DNA from 4 places in the Peribacillus sp. JNUCC41 genome. Region 2 is predicted to be linked to each of the others. Evidence: riboswitches for the same ligand, from Rfam matches in the RefSeq annotation. Region 2 holds a riboswitch; each other region holds the start of a gene.
What was found. A riboswitch is a leader RNA that binds a small molecule or an ion and turns the genes downstream of it on or off. The one in region 2 is predicted to bind glycine.
Positions count from the first base shown of each region.

Region 1 (5,069 bases), 910 kb from region 2:
AGAATATCATCCAATTCTCCAATTACTTTTTCAAATAAATTTATTTTTTCGTATAATAACTTCAGAATATGTTCTTCTACTGTATTTTTCGTGGCGAAGTTATAAATCATCACATCTTCTTCCTGTCCAAGGCGGTGAATCCGTCCAATTCTCTGTTCGAGCCTCATGGGGTTCCATGGCAGGTCAAAATTAATCAAGTGATGGCAAAACTGAAGGTTTATCCCTTCCCCTCCAGCTTCTGTTGCAATTAATACCTGTATATTCTTTTGGAATAATTCTCTCATCCAGTCTTTCTTTCCTCGCTTAAAACCGCCTCGAAAAGGAACCGAAGAAATTCCATTCTGCTGTAGGTACCATTGGAGATATAGCTGAGTCGCCCGGTATTCGGTAAAGATAATCACTTTGTCATCAATTTTCTTGATCAGTTCCAAAGCTTTTTCAGCCTTGGAGTTCTGGACTGTTTCATTCACTTTAGAAAATAAATCATCAAGCTTTGCCAAAAAGTCAGGGGAAGGCTGATCATACTTTTCTTTCATATTCTTTAAAGTATAAAAGACCGCCTCTCTGCTGCTGCATGCTTCCCTTTGGAGAGTGAGAGCTGAAAATGCGCTTCCTTTTGATCCATCCGAAATAGGCTTGAATTTGGAAACAGCATCATACAATGCCTGTTCCGTTGGAGAAAATTCAATGGTGATGGTTTCCACATGCCGTTTTGTCCATTCAATGCCAGTATCGGCCCGCCGGTTTCGAATCATGACAGTATTGACCAGTTCCTTTAGGTGTTCATCTTCAATGATGTTGCGGCCTTTCCCTTTATACTTTTCCGAAAAGAGCGAAGCATTTCCCAAGTGGCCCGGTTTCAATAACGAAACGAGGTGAAAAATCTCCTCGACTTTATTTTGAATCGGAGTGGCTGTAAGGAGTAAACAAAATTTCTTTTTCAGATTTTGGACGAATTCATAGTTCTTCGTCTTATTATTTTTAAGTTTATGAGCTTCATCAATAATGATGAAGTCATATTCCTGAGTGAAAATGATATCTCGATGCGGAGCGCGTTTCGCTGTATCGATGGATGAAATGACCACATCACAGGAGTCCCAAACATAACTTTTTCTCTGAACGACTGCCGGTATATGAAACTTGGTATTCAATTCAAACGCCCATTGTGTGACAAGGGATGCTGGAACAAGGATCAATACTTTTTTTACAAGGCCCCTAATCATATACTCTTTTAGGATCAAGCCTGCTTCAATTGTTTTTCCGAGCCCCACCTCATCAGCTAAAATGGCCTTTCCATTCATCTTTTCCACCACTTGCTTTGCTGCTTCCAATTGATGGGGAAGCGGGGTTAACTGCGGAAGGTGTTTGGGCGCCTGTAAACCTTCAAAATCAGGGATAATAAGATTTTCCTCCATTTGAACCGCCAGCTTATAAAGCTCCCAATTTCCCCATGGACCGTCATTTTCCACTTTTTGCAGAAGCTCGTCATTCCATTCAGAATTGAAGGATATATTGATTTTCATAGAAATAACTCCCTCTTAAATCATAATTTCCTTAATAAAGGGTCAAAACCCGAACATTTTGTATGTGAAGTAAGAAAAATATTTATCTTCAAAAGATATTGCAGAGATAAGTTTCTTAGGGTAGGATATAAGTATATTTAGAAAATTCAATTTCCAAACGCTACAAAGAATCTTTGTACATCGATTTTGCAGTTCGCGTTTTCTTAGTATGGGCTATAGGCTCTTAATTTATCCAAGATTACTGAAGGAGATCACTCAAACGGTTTCTGAAGTTTTAGGAGAATTGGCAGGGAATGCATTCGATGATGCTCAAAGGTTTTACCGATGCTTGGGGCTATTTCGCTTCCTTTCATTGGCAGACCATTCATATGCGGGTGAAGATAAGGGGAGAGACTACGGATGTAGCGCCGAAGGAGCAAACTTAGCAGTGAATCTCTCAGGCAAAAGAACTCTTATTGGACGCAACTCTGGAGAGCGCCGCCCGTTTTGGGACGGCCACCAAAGGGGAAAACCTATTACATAGGTAAACTTTCAGGTTTCAGGACAGAGAAAAAGCTCAAATGGGCTTTCTCTGTCCTTTTTTGTGCTTTTTTCACAGCATGAATCAGGATATACCTGATGCGAAATGACAAGAAGCTTTTGATAATGAAGCCAATTAATTTTAAAAAAAATCTGAAGGGGGTCATTTTTTGACCAATTTAAAAAGAACACCACTATTCGAGGTTTATCGTGAATACGGAGGTAAAACGATCGATTTTGGCGGCTGGGAACTTCCTGTCCAATTTTCGGGTATCAAGGACGAACATGAAGCCGTACGTACAAAATCGGGGTTATTCGATGTTTCCCATATGGGGGAAGTCGATGTTAAGGGTCCTGGGAGCCTTTCCTTTTTACAGAAAATGCTCACTAATGATATATCAAAGCTGCAGCAGGGCGGTGCCCAATATACCGCCATGTGTTATGAAAACGGAGGCACGGTTGATGATCTTATCGTGTATAAAAGGGCAGAGGACGACTATCTGCTCGTGGTCAATGCAGCGAATACAGAAAAAGATTTCAATTGGCTTCAAGCTAATTTAACGGAAGATGTCCAAATTACGAATGTATCGAGTGACTATACACAGCTGGCACTTCAAGGACCATCTGCAGAAAAGATATTACAAAAACTATCGGGAAATACTGACTTAAGTGAAATTGGATTTTTCAAGTTCAAGGAAAATGTCCTGATTAACGGTATCTCCACGCTGGTATCCCGTACTGGATACACTGGTGAAGATGGTTTTGAGATATATAGTGACAGTGAAAATGGTCCTGCCCTTTGGAAGGCGATTATGGAAGCCGGAAAGGAAGAGGGGGTTCAGCCGATTGGTTTAGGTGCTCGTGATACCCTGCGTTTTGAAGCGAAACTGCCGCTTTATGGGCAGGAGCTTTCAGCGGACATCACCCCGATAGAAGCCGGTATTGGTTTTGCAGTGAAAGTGGATAAGGAAGCGGATTTTTTCGGGAAAGCCGTTCTTGCTGAGCAAAAGGAGAATGGAGCTCCCCGCAAGCTTGTGGGAATTGAAATGATTGACCGTGGCATTCCGCGTCATGGGTATAAGATCTACAGCGGTGATAAAGTCATTGGTGAGGTCACGACCGGTACCCAATCACCCACGTTGAAGAAAAACGTGGGATTGGTACTTATCGATAAGGAATTTTCGGTACTGGATGCGGAAGTAGAAGTGGAAATCCGTTCCAAGCGTTTGAAAGCCGTTATCATACAAACACCTTTTTATAAAAAACCACGTAAATAGAGGGGAATGGTCATTAGATGAAACATCGTTATTTACCCATGACAGAGCAAGATAAACAAGAAATGCTGGAAGTGATAGGGGTATCTTCTACTCAAGAACTTTTCAATGATATCCCTGAAAGCGTTCGTTTCCAAGGAGAATACGATATTAAGCCTGCTAAATCGGAACCTGCATTAATGAAAGAATTATCAAGGCTAGCTGCCAAGAATGCGGACCTTAAAAGCTATGCTTCCTTCCTTGGTGCGGGTGTCTATGATCATTACGCACCGGTCATCGTCGATCATGTTTTATCCCGTTCTGAGTTTTATACGGCTTATACACCGTATCAGCCAGAAATTTCACAGGGCGAGCTTCAGGCAATCTTCGAATATCAAACGATGATATGTGAATTGACGGGAATGGATGTAGCTAACTCATCCATGTATGATGGCGGGACGGCACTAGCCGAAGCAGCCATGCTTGCTTCTGGCCAGACGCGGCGCAAGAAGATTCTCATTTCAGGAACCGTTCATCCTGAATCAAGGGAAGTTGTGAAGACATATGCGAAAGGGCAACGGGTGGAAGTGGTCGAAATTCCTTATAAGGACGGTGTGACGGATTTAGCTGCTTTAAGGGAATTGGCGAATGATGACATTGCAGGAGTGATCGTGCAATATCCGAACTTTTTTGGCCGCATCGAGCCATTGAAAGAAATGGAGGAAATCATTCATGGTGTCAAGTCCACGTTTATCGTTTCCAGTAACCCGCTTGCATTGGGAGCTTTGACATCCCCTGGAGCACTCGGTGCAGATATCGTAACGGGGGATGCCCAGCCATTCGGCATTCCAGCGGCATTTGGGGGACCTCATTGTGGCTATTTTGCCGTTACTAATAAACTTGTTCGGAAAGTTCCGGGCCGACTCGTCGGTCAAACGGTGGATGAAAATGGTAAAAGGGGGTTTGTACTGACCCTTCAAGCTCGTGAACAGCACATCCGCCGTGACAAAGCCACATCCAACATTTGTTCCAATCAAGCTTTGAATGCCTTGGCAGCTTCTGTCGCAATGACCGCGCTTGGGAAAAAGGGTGTCAAAGAAATGGCTGTGCAAAATATTCAAAAAGCGCATTATGCGAAAAAAGCAATTATGGCAAAAGGGGTGGAAGTGATATTCGACGGTCCTTCATTTAATGAATTTGTCATTAAACTGCCTGCTTCGTTTTCAGAAATCAATAAAAACCTTTTTGAAAAAGGGATGATCGGCGGCTTCGATTTAGGGACGGTTTATCCTGAGCTGAAAGATCATATGCTGGTCGCGGTAACTGAACTTAGAACAAAAGAAGAAATTGATGCACTTGCGCAGGAATTGGGGGATCAACATGAATAATCAAGATCAATCACTCATTTTTGAAATCAGTACTTCCGGTCGAATCGGATACAGTCTGCCAGAAATGGATGTTGCAACTATTTCGCTCGAAGAAATTCTTCCTGCCGACTACATCCGTGAAGAAGAGGCAGAACTTCCTGAGGTGTCCGAACTTGATATCATGCGTCATTATACAGCACTTTCCAAGCGGAATCATGGAGTGGATTCGGGTTTTTATCCGCTGGGTTCATGCACGATGAAATATAATCCGAAAATAAATGAAAATGTGGCGCGCTTCAACGGTTTTGCCCATATCCATCCATATCAGGATCCGGCTACTGTTCAGGGAGCATTGGGACTATTATTTGATTTGCAGGAACACTTAACGGAAATCACCGGTATGGACC
Region 1 is NZ_CP062163.1:5,360,534-5,365,602, reverse strand. It holds gene JNUCC41_RS25895 (DEAD/DEAH box helicase) at 1-1,523, opposite strand, end outside; glycine riboswitch at 1,898-1,985, shown strand; glycine riboswitch at 1,989-2,072, shown strand; gene gcvT (glycine cleavage system aminomethyltransferase GcvT) at 2,213-3,319, shown strand; gene gcvPA (aminomethyl-transferring glycine dehydrogenase subunit GcvPA) at 3,337-4,683, shown strand; gene gcvPB (aminomethyl-transferring glycine dehydrogenase subunit GcvPB) at 4,676-5,069, shown strand, end outside.
Region 1: it holds a riboswitch for glycine, as region 2 does, so the genes downstream of both, gcvT (glycine cleavage system aminomethyltransferase GcvT) here and JNUCC41_RS21670 (amino acid permease) in region 2, are expected to answer to the same signal.

Region 2 (5,069 bases):
GTTGGAAAAAATGGAGCAGCAACTATCTGTACAAACACAGCAAATAGAATCAAAGGATTTCTTGCCTCTTAATTCCCGGCTACCTCTCTCTGATTCGCCTGATCCACCTTCGTTATGCGCATCTTATAAATCGCAATCAGCAGAATGAACCAAACAGGAGTAACGAATAAGGCAACACGAGTGTCGTCCGCAAGTGCAAGAACAACAAGGACGAATGCCAGGAAAGCAAGGATCAAGTAATTGGAAATTGGATAAAGTGGTAATTTAAATTTGTTCTTTTTCACTAGATCTGGTCTTGTTTTACGGTATTTCAAATGACTGATGACTGTAATTCCCCAAATAAAGATGAAACATACGGTAGAAATACTTGTAATCAAGGTAAATACTCCTTCAGGCATTAAATAATTCAAAACAACAGAAATTAAAATGACAACAGTTGAAAAGAACAATGCATTGGATGGTACTTTACGGTCATTAAGTTTTGCAAAAGGTACAGGTGCATTTTTATCTTTGGCAAGTGAGTATACCATCCGGCTTGTACTGAAGATTGCGCTGTTACATGCCGAAGCAGCCGATGTTAGGACGACAAAATTAACGATACCAGCAGCTCCAGCAATACCTACAGCCACAAATACTTGAACGAATGGGCTTTCCGTTGGGATGATTGCGTTCCACGGATAAACACTCATAATCACAATAAGTGCGCCAATGTAGAAAATTATAATCCGAATAGGAATATTATTGATCGCCTTGGGGATAACTTTTTCTGGATCTTCTGTTTCACCTGCTGTAAGTCCTACAAGTTCAATGCCCACAAACGCAAACACTACCATCTGGAATGAGAGGACAAAACCATTTATTCCATTTGGGAACATACCCTCGTGACCCCATAGATTCGTGAAACTTGCTGCGCCTGAATCAGTGGAAAAGCCTTTAATAATCATGAAAATACCGATAACAATTAATGCTAGAATAGCTATGACCTTAATTAATGCGAACCAGAATTCCATTTCGCCAAAAAGTTTTACGGTTGCAAGATTCATAAATAGCAAAATGACTAGTGCAATTAATCCAGGCATCCACTGCGGTACGGAAGGAAACCAATACTGAGTATAAAGTCCAACTGCTGTTAAGTCGGCCATTGCGATTGAAATCCAGCAGAACCAGTATGTCCAGCCGGTTACAAATGCTGCCATATTACCTAAATAGTCTCTTACAAAGTCAACAAAGGAGTGAAAGTTCAAATTAGATAAGAGTAGTTCTCCAAGTGCGCGCATGATTAAAAAACAAATGATGCCTGTAATCATGTAAGCAAATAGAATTGATGGTCCAGCTAAATGAATAGATTTTCCTGCTCCAAGAAATAATCCCGTTCCGATTGCACCACCAATAGCTATGAGTTGTACGTGCCTGTTTTTTAACCCTCTATCCAACTTTTGTTCCTGCATACGATTCCCCACTTTCTACTTTTATAGGCTACTTGGAATTTTTCCCTTATAAAGGTTCAGTCCTTCAATTAGTGTGTATTATTAGCATACTGGGAGACTGCCTTATCAGTGTAAGCGCTTTCTTGGCAGGTGCTAGATATAGTTTAAGGATAGACTCATTTATCTACATATCTCCATGCACTCTCCTCTCTTTTTATCTTTCCAAGTACAAAAAAAGACAGAGGAAAGATAGGGATTTTCCTAACTTCCTCTGTCCTTTTACCTGAGAGTTTAACTCCTTCGGTGGCCTATGGCTCTCTTCAGAGACGCGTCCAATTGTAGTCCTTTTACCTGAGAGATTAGTCCCCTGCTTTTTAGGGTTTGCTCCTTCGGTGCTAAACAATGTTTAGTCTCTCCCACAATCTTCATCCGCTGGTATAGAGTTGTACTACTAGTTGTATATTATCGGGTTTTAATGGATATTTCAATCATTATCTGAAAAGGCACTATTTTCTGATAATTAAATATGGACAAGTTTGAACTTTATGAACAGTGTATAATTTGAAGTTATTAGCTACGAAAAAACAAGCTTATAGCAGCTTTTCTATGTCGCAAGGAATCCCAAACAAGCTTATGTATAAGCGAAACAATTTTACATTTTTCCGATTGACAATACGGTGAATTTTAAAGATGGGAAAGGTCATAAAGTCTATAGTTTTAACATAATTAATGTATGGAAAAAGAGAAAATTCGAGACTCGCGAAAATCCTTGCAGCAGTAAAGATTGTCTAGGAGCTTCCTCCCTAAGTTCAGCAGTATCAGAAGCCTTCTCTTCAACTTCTTCTTCAGCCCCACCACCTGCTATATTAGCAATGATGACTATTGCTAGAACCCATACCCACCACTTCTTTGGCTTCTTTAGCTTGATTTTCTTTTCCTTAACCATTAAGCCTTATACCCCCTTTACAGTTTTTCAGACGGACTGTTGTAAACAAAAATAGAATAACATAATTTGGATCAATACGGTTTATATTTATCATCACGCATTCATTTTCACAATGCTTGACGTGTTAACGAAACCATCTCCCATTTCACTTTACCAGCGTCAAACCAGGCCCCTAATTTGGTTAGCCTCTTCTTTTAAAACATATCCATAAAGTATGATCCATTCTATACCTTACCTTGATAAAATGAAATATTTTAAGGGCATGTTTAGGATGATCCAAACACACCCTTATAAAAATTCAATTTATCTAATTCAGCAAATCCTGTGGTAATCTGAACCACACCTTACAAATGATTCTATTCTTTTCCTTAATCTAACTCATAATAACCACAAACAACATACCCTACTGCTTTTGCTGCCACGAGAAGGGCATCTTCATCGATATCAAATTTAGGATTATGATTAAAATAAGGTTTTTCTACTCCTTTAGGTGTACAAGCAATGTAAAAGAAGCAGGAAGGGATTTTTTCAGCATAGTAAGCAAAGTCTTCAGATGGCGGCATTGCTGGAAATTCCATTACTTCTTTAATATCTTTATCCTTTGCATTCTTAAGAAACTCAGCAACCTTTCCTGTTAGATCGGGATCATTATATAAAGGTGGATAGTCATTCGTATATGTAAGATCACATGTTACTCCAAACTCTTCTTCAAGTCCTTTTACAAGGCGTTTAACTTCCTTTTCAATTTTTTCTTTTGTTTCAACAGTCATATAACGGATATCGCCTTCAAGCTCTACGCTGTCTTTAATTATATTAAATGTTCCTTTTCCATCAAAAGATCCAATAGTAATCACACCAATATCAAATGGACTTAATCGACGGCTAATAATCGTTTGAGCAGCTGTAACAAAATGAGCACCAGCCACAATGGCATCATTCGCTAGGTGTGGTGAGGAACCATGTCCACCTCTGCCTTGAATTTTTAATTTCAGATAAGCCCTGCCGTTAAAAGAATATCCAGCGTGATAACCAACAACTCCTGCTGAATCCATTGGCAACAAATGGATGCCAAATATATTATCTAAATCGTCAATCACGCCGGATTCTACAATACTCTTTGCCCCGCCTGGCGGAACTTCTTCCGCATGCTGATGAATAATTTTGATTGTACCTGGAATTTCAGCTTTTAATTGAATGAGGCAATCCGCCAAGACTAACAAGTAGGCTGTATGGCCATCATGACCACACGCATGCATAACGCCTTCATTTTTTGATTTAAAGGTTACATCCGTTTCTTCAACAATTGGAAGCGCATCAAAATCAGCTCGAAGACCGATGTTTTTTCCAGGCTTTCCACCTTTAATGGTCACGATAATTCCGTATCCATTACCAACATTAGATTGAACTTCTACGTCTTTTTCTTTATAAAAATCGATAATATATTGAGCTGTCTTTTCTTCTTTAAAAGAAAGCTCGGGATTTTCATGTAGGTATCTACGAATTTCAATCATTTCATCCGTACGGGATTGTAGCATTTCCATTAATTCATTTCTCATAATCTCTTCATCCCTTCATCATTTTTTGAAAACGCCGTTAAATGTGGCACTTTACATTTCCAACAGCTAATTATTCTGCAATAGGGTTCCGGTTGGTACCAGCCGGTGATTTTTTAGGAGCATTAGATGTTTTAGCGGTATCTTTTACACCAAAAAGATAATAGATGATATTGAAAGCAAAGCGAATATAACGTTTACGAAAATCCCTATTGAAGCCACTGTTTCAAGCTTTCAATTTGCTGCTATTCCACCGTAAACAGCAGCTGAAGAAATCGCGACGCCGAATGCACTGCCAAGTGAGCTTGCCCCCTGTATATGGCTTATTGAAATACAGCAAAGTCAAGCAGAACGATATCATTGCTATTTTCAACGATTAAAACAATAACTCCTATGATTGTGGCAACGATTAGGACGATTGAAATCGGACTTGTCCATCCTAATCTGCTCCGTAATTAATAAATACATTCAGGGCAATCATTATAATGGTAAAAATGATCAAGTCAGTGTAATCGAATTTATAGGCACCGTTTCCTTTCTGGTTTATCTTTCAGCAGAAACACACCAATTATTGCAAAGAATGAAAATCCACCTCCGCCACATGGAAGTTGCGATTGCACCTTCGCAAAAGATATTACGTCTTTTCCCGTATACCTTTCTCCTGCTTCTTCATAGCCTTCTAACTGTTTCCTCTAAATTAATTATAAGAATACTATTCAAATATAATGAGACATTATTGGGGATATTGCCTACAGGGACACTGTTGGATAGTTCTTATCGTCATCCAGGTGTTCATAAGGCAGCGAAATTCATAATCATGAACTACTACGCCTGCAGCTCAGGATTTATGCTAATGAGCTTTCCTTTTTCGTACAAAAATATTTTCATATTGACTTCGAAAATACAAACCCATTTCCAGAAATAGAGCACCAGGCCCAATAAACGAAAAAAGACGGAGCTTTACGCTCCGCCTTCATGCTAGAATATTTTTTTCTCATTCAACTCGAGAGCTAATTCTTTAAAGTACTGTAGCGATTCTGGATTTCCCATGGAGTCTGCATTCACTACCTTATCAAACTCGAACCCTAATAACACTTTACGAATTGGGACTTCCATTTTCTTTCCGTTCAATGTTTTTGGAAT
Region 2 is NZ_CP062163.1:4,447,855-4,452,923, reverse strand. It holds gene JNUCC41_RS21670 (amino acid permease) at 69-1,448, opposite strand; glycine riboswitch at 1,697-1,753, opposite strand; glycine riboswitch at 1,757-1,856, opposite strand; gene JNUCC41_RS21665 (hypothetical protein) at 2,137-2,373, opposite strand; gene JNUCC41_RS21660 (amidohydrolase) at 2,742-3,929, opposite strand; gene JNUCC41_RS21655 (acetoacetate--CoA ligase) at 4,905-5,069, opposite strand, start outside.

Region 3 (5,069 bases), 2.0 Mb from region 2:
ATCTTTAATGACCGCTGTCCAAACGGAACCGTGTATACCGGAGATCATCACATAAATGGTAAGGCTGATCGCCCCCATCCAAACTGCCTCGGACATTGAGATGGCACCATAAGATGCTTCTGAGACAATGATTCCCAATCCTTTCAGCTGCACGACGATTACAGGAATCATCGACACCACACCTACAAGTGCAGCCAAAATTCCTAAACTGGGACTCTTATATTTGCTCACAAAGAAATCGGATTGGGACATCAGTTTATTTTCTTTGGCATATTTCCATATTTCCGGAAGGAGCCAATAGGATAATACGTAAGACAAAGTAATGTAAATTAGAACATATAGAGCGGGTGCGCCCTTGCCATATGCCCAGCCGCTGCCGCCAAGGAAGGAGAAGGTCGTATAGATTTCACCGGCCATCAGCAGAAAGACGAAAATCGCACCAAAACCACGTCCGCCCACCGTCCATTGTTCCAAGTCCATATCTTTTCCTTTTGAAGAGCGTATCCCTAAAAATATCGATAGAAGTAAAAATGCTAAAATGATTAAGAGAGCAATATTCATTCCTGGTCACCTTCCCGATTCCTGGGATCCAGTTTATACATGATGCCCAATATGGCAGAGGTAAGGACCACCCACATAGCCATCCAGAACATATTGAAAGGCATCCCTAATACGTATGGTTCTATTTTATTAACAAAAGGTAGAAATCCTAGTATGCCTATAAAAGGAACTAGAGTAAGGATATATATAATCTTCATTAAACAAACCCCTCCGTTTTAAATAAGTGAAACGTCCATCAATGGGGTTTATTCTTCAAGGCCACTGATGGCTGGGTGAAGCAATCGGGAAGGAAAATTCATGCAAGACGGATTTCCCTTCTTTTAAAAAGGTCCGATGATATATAATAGCTTACACTATTTTGATATAAAATTTAATGCAATTAGCTGATATATTTTAGCAAAAACACGCCAATTGCCTATTCTTGATCTGTTTCATGGACGGATAAAGCCTTGAATTCGAATCGAATTCAAGGCTTTATTTCCTTTAGTTATATTTTTTCCGATAGTTATAGAGTATCACCAAGAGTATGAACCAGATTGGGGTCAAGAGCAGTGATAGTCGTGTAGCTTCAGCGAATAGCATAACAATAAGGATGAATAGGAATAATCCTAAAATGGCGTAATTGACAAAGGGTGTAAAAGGAGCCTTGAAAGTCGATTGAGCTCTTAGATCAGGCCTTGTTTTCGAATATTTAATATGGGAGATCAAGATGATGCTCCATACCCAAATGAAACAGATGGCACTGATGGTCGTCACCACGGTAAACGCCTGTTCCGGTATCAGCTTGCTCAATAATGCCCCTATTGATACAACGATGGTGGATGTTAATAAGGCATTGCTTGGAACAGCCTGTTTATTTAATTTTTCCAGTTTAGCAGGGGCTTCGCCATTCCTGCTTAACGTATAGAGTATCCGGCTTGTTGAAAATAAACCGCTGTTGCATGCAGAAGCAGCGGATGTCAACACGACGAAGTTGATGATTCCTGCAGCGACAGGAATGCCGATTAACGCAAAGACCTCTACAAATGGGCTGCTCGAGGCATCAAGTTGTGTCCATGGGTTGACACAGAGAATGACGAATAGGGCACCAACATAGAAAAGTAAAATCCGGACAGGGATTTTATTGATGGCAGAGGGAATGTTCTTTCTCGGGTTCGCCGTTTCCGCTGCGGAGACCCCGACCAATTCGACACCGACAAATGAGAATACGACCAACTGTAAAGATAATAGGAATCCGGAAATGCCATTGGGGAACAAGCCCCCATGATTCCATAGGTTCGTTACGGAAACCGTTCCGGTATTGGTATTGAAGCCGATGATCAAAAGAATGATTCCTACGATGATCAAGGTAATGATCGTGATTACTTTAATGATGGCAAACCAGAATTCCAATTCGCCAAATAACTTAACTGTCAATAGGTTCAATCCTAACAGAATGACTAGGCAAATTAGAGCCGGAATCCATTGAGGGATATCGAACCAATATTGTATATAGACACCGACAGCTATAATATCGGCCATTGCGGTCATGATCCAACAGAACCAATATGTCCAACCTGTCACGAATCCAGCCCATGGACCGACATATTCGGTTGCAAATTCAGTGAATGATACATAACCCGCATTGGATAATAGCAATTCGCCCAGCGCCCTCATTACAAAAAACAAGGCAATCCCTATTATCAGATAGGAGAATATAATGGAAGGCCCAGCCAATTGTATGGCTTTTCCGGATCCTAAAAATAAACCGGTGCCAATGGTTCCTCCTATTGCAATCAGTTGTACATGCCGATTTTTTAAATCTCTTTTTAATTCCTGTTTAGCCAATTCTTGCGCCCCCGTTTTTAGTAGTCTTGTTAGTGAATGATTTCAACCTGCATGGACTTGGAGAGAGGGGCGTGATTTTTTGCCCTGCTTGCCTATTCCATTGGTTTTCAAGAGTGTAGTTTTAAGTCCATCACAAATTGGACAATAAAAAAAGAGATTGGATAATACCAATCTCTTAAAGGGTTCAGAATAACAATTCTATCATTCGTTACTCTTCTGTCCTTTTGCCTGAGATTGTGAATCCTTCGGCGCTGCATCTTGTACAGTCTCTCCAGAAGCTGCTCCTGCTATAGTGTCATCCATAGCATTCATCGCTTGCTTGTATGCGGTTGTGAAGAAATGTCTTTCAGTGTTAATCTTCCACTGTTGGATCATTCATTATGCTTATAAAATAATATTGGAATTCTATCATCTATTTTTCAGAAGGTCAACAAATTTTTTTGAAATGAAACAGGCATTATGTGCAGTTTAATGGTGGTCTGTATTAACTTAAGGTTTAAGCAGAAGTGATTGTTTTCTACTCTTTTTGAATTATCACTATTATAAAATACTGAATATCATTTTTTTAAAATGATATTTTTAAATTAAAAAGTCGACAAGATATTATTGGTAACTGTTTTTTTCAAAAATACAATTGTACTTTTACAGAATATTTACTATTATAAGATAAGAAAACATAATAGAAGTGTTATGTAATATTGATTACGATAAAGCATTTCTAATTAAAAGAGAGTGTTCGTGGCAAGGATGGAAAAGCATTACCGATATTGCATCTGGGGGAGTTAATCATGTCGAACAAGGAATTAAAGAGAGGGCTGGAATCAAGACATATTCAAATGATAGCTTTAGGCGGAACCATCGGGGTCGGGTTATTCATGGGTTCTGCTAGCACGATCAAATGGACCGGGCCCTCTGTTATGCTTGCTTATGCAATCGCAGGTATTTTTATATTTTTCATCATGCGTTCCATGGGTGAGATGCTATATTTAGAACCGACTACAGGTTCTTTTGCAACCTTTGCAAGTAGCTATATACATCCCTTGGCAGGTTATATGACTGCTTGGAGCAATTGGTTTCAATGGGTAATCGTCGGAATGTCCGAAATCATCGCGGTTGGGTTGTATATGAAATATTGGTTCCCGGAGTTACCTGCTTGGATACCAGGTGTGGTCGCCATGATCATCTTGGGGGCAGCAAACCTCATTTCCGTTAAATCCTTCGGGGAATTTGAATTTTGGTTTGCGCTAATAAAAATCATAACCATTATATTGATGATCATTGCCGGCCTTGGCCTTATCTTCTTTGGAATAGGGAATGGCGGGGATGCAATCGGATTATCGAATCTTTGGGCAAATGGCGGCTTCTTTACTGGAGGGTGGACAGGATTCTTCTTCGCTCTCTCCCTAGTCGTGGCTTCCTATCAAGGTGTTGAGCTTATCGGCATAACAGCCGGGGAAGCGAAAAATCCAACGAAGACCGTAACAAAAGCGATCCAAACAATCATATGGCGCATTTTAATTTTCTACATTGGTGCTATATTCGTCATCGTGACAGTATTCCCTTGGGATCAACTGGATGACCTAGGCAGTCCATTTGTTTCAACTTTTGCCAAAATAGGTATCACTGCTGCGGCAGGAATCATTAATTTCGTCGTAATCACCGCGGCAATGTCTGGATGCAACAGTGGGATTTTCAGTGCAGGACGTATGCTTTATACACTGGCATTGAATGGCCAGGCTCCGAAAGCCTTTGCTAAAGTATCTAAAAATGGAGTGCCGGCATATTGCACGATTGCTGTACTTTTGGGATTGGGCATCGGGGTTATCCTGAATTACCTTGCACCGCCGCAATTATTCCTTTATGTGTACAGTGCGAGTGTATTGCCCGGGATGATTCCATGGTTTGTCTTACTTATCAGTGAGCTTAAATTCAGAAAGGTGAATGCTGCTGAAATGGAGAAACATCCGTTCAAAATGCCTTTGGCCCCTTTCAGTAACTATGCGACAATTGCCTTTTTACTGATGGTGCTGGTCGGTATGTGGATCAATCCTAGCACAAGGATTTCCTTGGTTGTCGGGATCGTTTTCCTAGCCTTGGTCGCAGCAAGCTATTACATGCTGAAAATGGATAAGCGAATACCATTGGATGTTAAATCCGATGATGAGATTTCGGGATAAGATAACAAAAAGCCCTTCTCTTAATTCGAGAAGGGCTTTTTGTCTTTTGGGATCAATTGTGGAATTCACGAGTAAAACCGTTGAATTCATGAGTAAAGTAGTGGAATTCACGAGTAAAGTAGTGGAATTCACGAGTAAAACCGTTGAATTCACGAGTAAAGCAGCGGAATTCACGAGTAAAGCTGGAATTCACGAGTAAAACCGTTGAATTCACGAGTAAAGTAGCGGAATTCACGAGTAAAACCGTTGAATTCACGAGTAAAGCTGGAATTCACGAGTAAAACCGTTGAATTCACGAGTAAAGTAGCGGAAATCACGAGTAAAACCGTTGAATTCACGAGTAAAGTAGCGGAATTCACGAGTAAAACCGTTGAATTCACGAGTAAAGTAGCGGAATTCACGAGTAAAACCGTGGAATTCACGAGTAAAGCTGTTGAATTCACGAGTAAAACAGCGAAATTCATGAGTAAAACTTCAAAAATAACGAGTAGAGCTAGTTTGACA
Region 3 is NZ_CP062163.1:2,488,064-2,493,132, forward strand. It holds gene JNUCC41_RS12170 (sodium:solute symporter family protein) at 1-561, opposite strand, end outside; gene JNUCC41_RS12175 (DUF3311 domain-containing protein) at 558-758, opposite strand; gene JNUCC41_RS12180 (amino acid permease) at 1,045-2,388, opposite strand; glycine riboswitch at 2,595-2,673, opposite strand; gene JNUCC41_RS12185 (amino acid permease) at 3,177-4,565, shown strand; gene JNUCC41_RS12190 (hypothetical protein) at 4,612-4,764, shown strand; gene JNUCC41_RS12195 (hypothetical protein) at 4,736-5,029, opposite strand.
Region 3: it holds a riboswitch for glycine, as region 2 does, so the genes downstream of both, JNUCC41_RS12180 (amino acid permease) here and JNUCC41_RS21670 (amino acid permease) in region 2, are expected to answer to the same signal.

Region 4 (5,069 bases), 1.4 Mb from region 2:
CTGGAGGAATGACGATGGCTTTATCGAATAAGAATATCCTTGTTTTCCTGTTGATAAGCAGTTTGATCGCGGGCTGCTCAGGCATTGAGAGACAAACCGAAAAGGCAATGAAGGCTGCTGAAGTGGCTTTTCGTGACGATGAAAAACAGCCCAATCAAGAGGCGGGGCTAATTCAGGTCTATCTGCCAAAGGATTTTAAAGTAGTGGAAGAACATGATAATAATTTGATTTTACAAAAAGATGATAAGATTTATATATTATTTGTCAATCCAAATGAAAAAGAAGACAGCTCCGTGTTATATTTGGCGATAAAAGAACAAGGTGATCAAAATGTGATGCTGCATTCTTTCCAAACGGATGATAAATTCGGCTTTATTTCGGTCAAAGAGATACCGAAAGAAAAGTATGAGCTTGCAGTGGGGATCGGCGGGGTGAAGCTGACAACCGAAACGGATAAAGACCAATTAAAAACCGATGCAAAACAAATGATGGAAATCGTTTCATCCGTGCCCCAGAAATAAGCTTTATCACGGCCGTTCAACCGATCCGTATTAATGGTTGATTTCTGGAGAGTCTGGTATGATGGGATTATAAAAAACTATGGTGTCATTTAGAGCAGGAGGAATATTCAAATGGAAAATTTACAAACCGTTGAGCAATATGATGCATTGAAAAATGAAGGCAAACATATCTTTCTTTTTTCAGCGACATGGTGCGGGGATTGCCGTGTAATCGAACCGATCATGCCGGAGATCGAAACGAAATTTCCTGATTTTACATTCATTCATGTGGACCGTGATGAATTCATCGATGTGTGTGCAGCGAATGATGTATTCGGCATACCAAGTTTCATCGCGTATGATAATGGTGAAGAGCTAGGCAGATTTGTGAGCAAGGATCGCAAAACGCAAGAACAAATTGAGGAATTCATTCAATCACTATAATTAATTTCCCCTTCTCGCTGGGGATTTTTCAATGAAGAGGAGGGTCAGTCATGAAAATGGACAGCACGAAGCTGAAAAATATCCTGAAAGAACGTTTAAAAGATGAAAATCGCACATTCAAATTCGATAGCAAGCAAGATACGTTACGGGTGGAAAATGTGAAGACCGGGAAGGGAATCACCATCGAGTTGCCTCCTGTACTTGCTAACTATGAAAACGTACAGGAAAAGGCCATCGATGAAATTATCTATTACGTGGAAGAGGCCCTGAATGTGATGGGGGGAGAACACAGCATGGAAGGCAAGGAGAAATTCATTTTCCCAGTCATCCGCTCGACCTCCTTTCCGATGGAATCGGAAGAAGGAAATCCATTTTTATTCGATGAGCATACGGCTGAAACCCGGATTTTTTATGCCCTTGATTTAGGGAAAACCTACCGTCTTATAGATGAAAAGATGATTCAACGGGAAAATTGGCAGGGTGACAGGATCCGTGAAATTGCCCTTTTCAATGCCCGTTCCCTCTCCACTGAAATGAAGTCGGATATCGTTGCAGGTAATGCATTTTATTTTTTGAACACGAATGATGGGTATGATGCCAGCAGGATCCTGAATGAATCATGGCTTCGGGAAATGAAGGACAAGATCGAGGGAACCATGGCTGTTGCCATTCCCCATCAGGATGTCATCATCATTGCCGATGTGAAGAATGATACGGGCTATGATATTCTTGCGCAAATGGCGATGAGCTTCTTTGCCAGCGGGCATGTTCCGATAACGGCTCTATCATTTCTTTACGAAGAAAATGAGTTGGAGCCCATCTTCATTATGGGTAAAAACAAAAAGCGTGAACAATGATATATTGAATCATAAAAGGACCGTGTCAGCATCTGACATCGGTCCTTTTAAAGTTTAATAGAGTTTATGACTTTTAGAGTTGATATTTATTTTTTTATCGGTGATAATGAAATTGTAATATTTTGAAAATACGGAATAAAACGATAGAACGAGCTTGTGAACGTTGTGGGAGAGTGCAAAGCATTGAGCCACCGAAGGAGCAAGTTCCAAAAATATCCCTTGGAGCAAATCTCTCAGGTAAATGGAACCGCAGCTGGACGCAACTCTGGACAGCGCGCAGGAAGTGTGCCGCCAACGGGGAAATCTCCACGACCAAAATGGAGTTGAATTCTCAGGTGAAAGGACAGAGAAGGGAGCGGCAGGTTTGCGCAACCCTTCTCTGTCCTTTTTTAATTGGCTTTATGCATACAAAAGGTTTGCAGCGAACATGGAACTTACTAATAGGCCAATCAACTTAAAATAATGGGGGAGAATGATCGTGAATTTGAAAAGCAAATTAATGAACATGCTGGAAGCCCGTAAAGAGGAAATGGTTCAAATCCGCCGTCATTTACACGAGAATCCGGAGCTATCCTTCAAAGAAGAGAAAACGGCAAAATATATCATTGATTTTTATAACGGGAAAGATGTATCGATTCAAACGAATGCAGGAAATGGATTAGGGATCATCGTGACGATCGAAGGCGGGAAACCAGGGAAAACGATAGGTCTCCGTGCCGATTTCGATGCACTGCCGATTACAGAAGAAGCGGAGGTTCCGTTCCGTTCAAAAAATGAAGGTGTCATGCATGCCTGCGGACACGATGGGCATACCGCTTATTTATTGGTATTGGCAGACTGCATCATTGAGCTGAAAGATTCCCTATCAGGTACGATCAAAATAATTCATCAACATGCAGAAGAAACACCTCCTGGTGGAGCAAAGAGCATCATGGAATCAGGGGTTTTGGATGAACTGGACGCTGTCTTCGGAATCCATTTATTCCCTTCCCATCCAGCAGGGGTCGTCGGGTATCGCAGCGGCTATTCGATGGCTGGACGGACCTATTTCAAATTAGCCATAAAGGGTGTAGGCGGCCATGGTTCCTCCCCGCATATGGCTAATGATACCATTGTGGCAGGCGCCCATTTCGTGACAGCCATACAAACCGTAATCAGCCGTCGCTTGAATCCATTTGATATGGGAGTAGTCACAATCGGCTCCTTCGATGGAAAGGGAAGCTTTAATGTCATTAAAGATCGTATAGAAATTGAAGGGGATGTCCGTTATATGACGGCAGAGACCCAGCAGCTGATCGATAAGGAAATCCACCGGATCGTTAAAGGGATAGAAACGGAATTTGATGTTCAGTGCGAGCTTACATATGTGCCCGATTATCCTCCGTTATATAATGACCCTGAACTGACCGAATTCGTGAAAAATAGCCTGGAAAGCATGAATGACAATGATATTAAGAATGTTGTGGAATTTCCGGTTTTCTCAGGTTCGGAAGATTTTTCGTATTATGCAGAAAAGATTCCTGGCTGCTTCTTTTACATTGGCTGTAAACCGAAAGGAGTGGAGAAGGCCTATTTCAATCACCATCCTAAATTCGACATTGATGAAGATGCCCTTTTGATTGCCTCCAAATCAGTGGCGCAGGTTGTATGCAGTTTTTATGAATGGAAATAGTCTTCTTTGGTCTTTGTTTGCAAAAAAAACGCAGAAACCCACAAAACACCGTTCGGTATTAACGAACGGTGTTTTATGGGTTGCGGCATGTATTTGAATGCCGCCGGCGGTTTCATGAAGGATGTTGCAATGAATTGGCCAGTCTGCTTCCAAGGCTGCATGAAAACTTAATCTCTTTGTAAACGCGATTTAACAGCGGTGTTTTATTTAAATAGTAGACTAGGGGCTAATGTTAATTCGCAATCGATAGGTTTAATCTCATTCCAGAAGGGGTTTAATAGGGTAGGAGTTCTGCGAACTCCGTTAAGTTAGCAGGAATGCGATAAAAAAATAGATGCTAATCCCAATTCAGCTTAAATTTTCTCGATATTTTTAAAATAACTGGTAGAATTAGTTACATAACTACAGATGTAGAAAGAGTGATAGTTTTGAAATGGCTAAATAAGATGAAAAAATGGTTCCAAGCAGAGGAAATTATTGAAATCGAAGAAATAATTATAGATGAGCCGCTAGATGAAGAGACATTAAAGAAAATGGATTTTTCAAAGCTTTCGAAGTCAAAGAAAGAAGAAATAAAAGTTTACAATCAAAAAGTGGAAAAAATGTCCCAGACCCCAGACCCGGATACGAAAATCCTGTTTCAATATCCAAAAGGACAGTTCAAGTTTCCGCTCATTCCAGACCGGGAGCAGAATAAAAGAAAGCCAAGGGAAAGAAATAGGGAAGAAAATGAACCCAAACAGGGGAAAAATGTGACCAAGGAAACAACGAAAAGGCCTGTAAGGGATAGTGAACCAAAACGGAGAAGTTTCGACCGGGAGGAAACCTCAAAAATAGTCCCGTCAAATACTCCATTCCGCCCAACGGAAATCCCTTCACCCATTTATGGGTTCCGTCGTCCGGAAAAAAAAATAGTCCCATCTGAAGAAATTGTCGAATATGAATTAGAAAGCAAAATGCCCATCCCTAAAAAAGAAGGAGCCGATATCGAGATTCCGGTATCGATCCCTGAAATTCCAAAAGAAGTTTCACATGAGGAAATGACGATAGAGCCATCCGTTCTTATACCGGAAAAAGCGGAAGAAAAAAGGGAAGATTCGGAGATACCCGCTTTCTTTCGCAGGAATTCCATAGAGTCTCTGCCAGAAGAAGCTGTAAGCGAGCCTGACATAATTGAGCCTGCGGTGGAAAAAGAGGCTATTGAACAGGACCAGGTCGATTTTGGACGCGAAGTCGCTGTATCCATCATCGAACAGGCCGACGACACACCGCCTGAAGCTATATCGGTACCGGAGGAGGTTGCTGCACAATCAAATCAACCTTACGTCAGTCAAGGGACACTGCCTGAAGATCCATCTGAGGCAACACCTGAAGGGCAGTCTAAACGTCCGAAAAAACATATCCCATTCAATGTGATGATGCTTAAGCAAGACCGGGAAAAAAACAGCTTCATGGATAAGATGATGCCGGAAAAAAAAAGCCTTAATTCGGAAAGGGCAGTAGCTTCACCTGATAAGCGGCCAATGAATGATGCTGCTGAAACGGAGGCAGGACAAGCGAAACCATCCGCCATTCCTGAACGGAAACAGGAGGAGG
Region 4 is NZ_CP062163.1:354,812-359,880, reverse strand. It holds gene JNUCC41_RS01720 (hypothetical protein) at 15-521, shown strand; gene JNUCC41_RS01715 (thioredoxin family protein) at 633-944, shown strand; gene JNUCC41_RS01710 (DUF1444 domain-containing protein) at 995-1,801, shown strand; glycine riboswitch at 1,958-2,061, shown strand; gene JNUCC41_RS01705 (amidohydrolase) at 2,286-3,473, shown strand; gene JNUCC41_RS01700 (DNA translocase FtsK) at 3,902-5,069, shown strand, end outside.
Region 4: it holds a riboswitch for glycine, as region 2 does, so the genes downstream of both, JNUCC41_RS01705 (amidohydrolase) here and JNUCC41_RS21670 (amino acid permease) in region 2, are expected to answer to the same signal.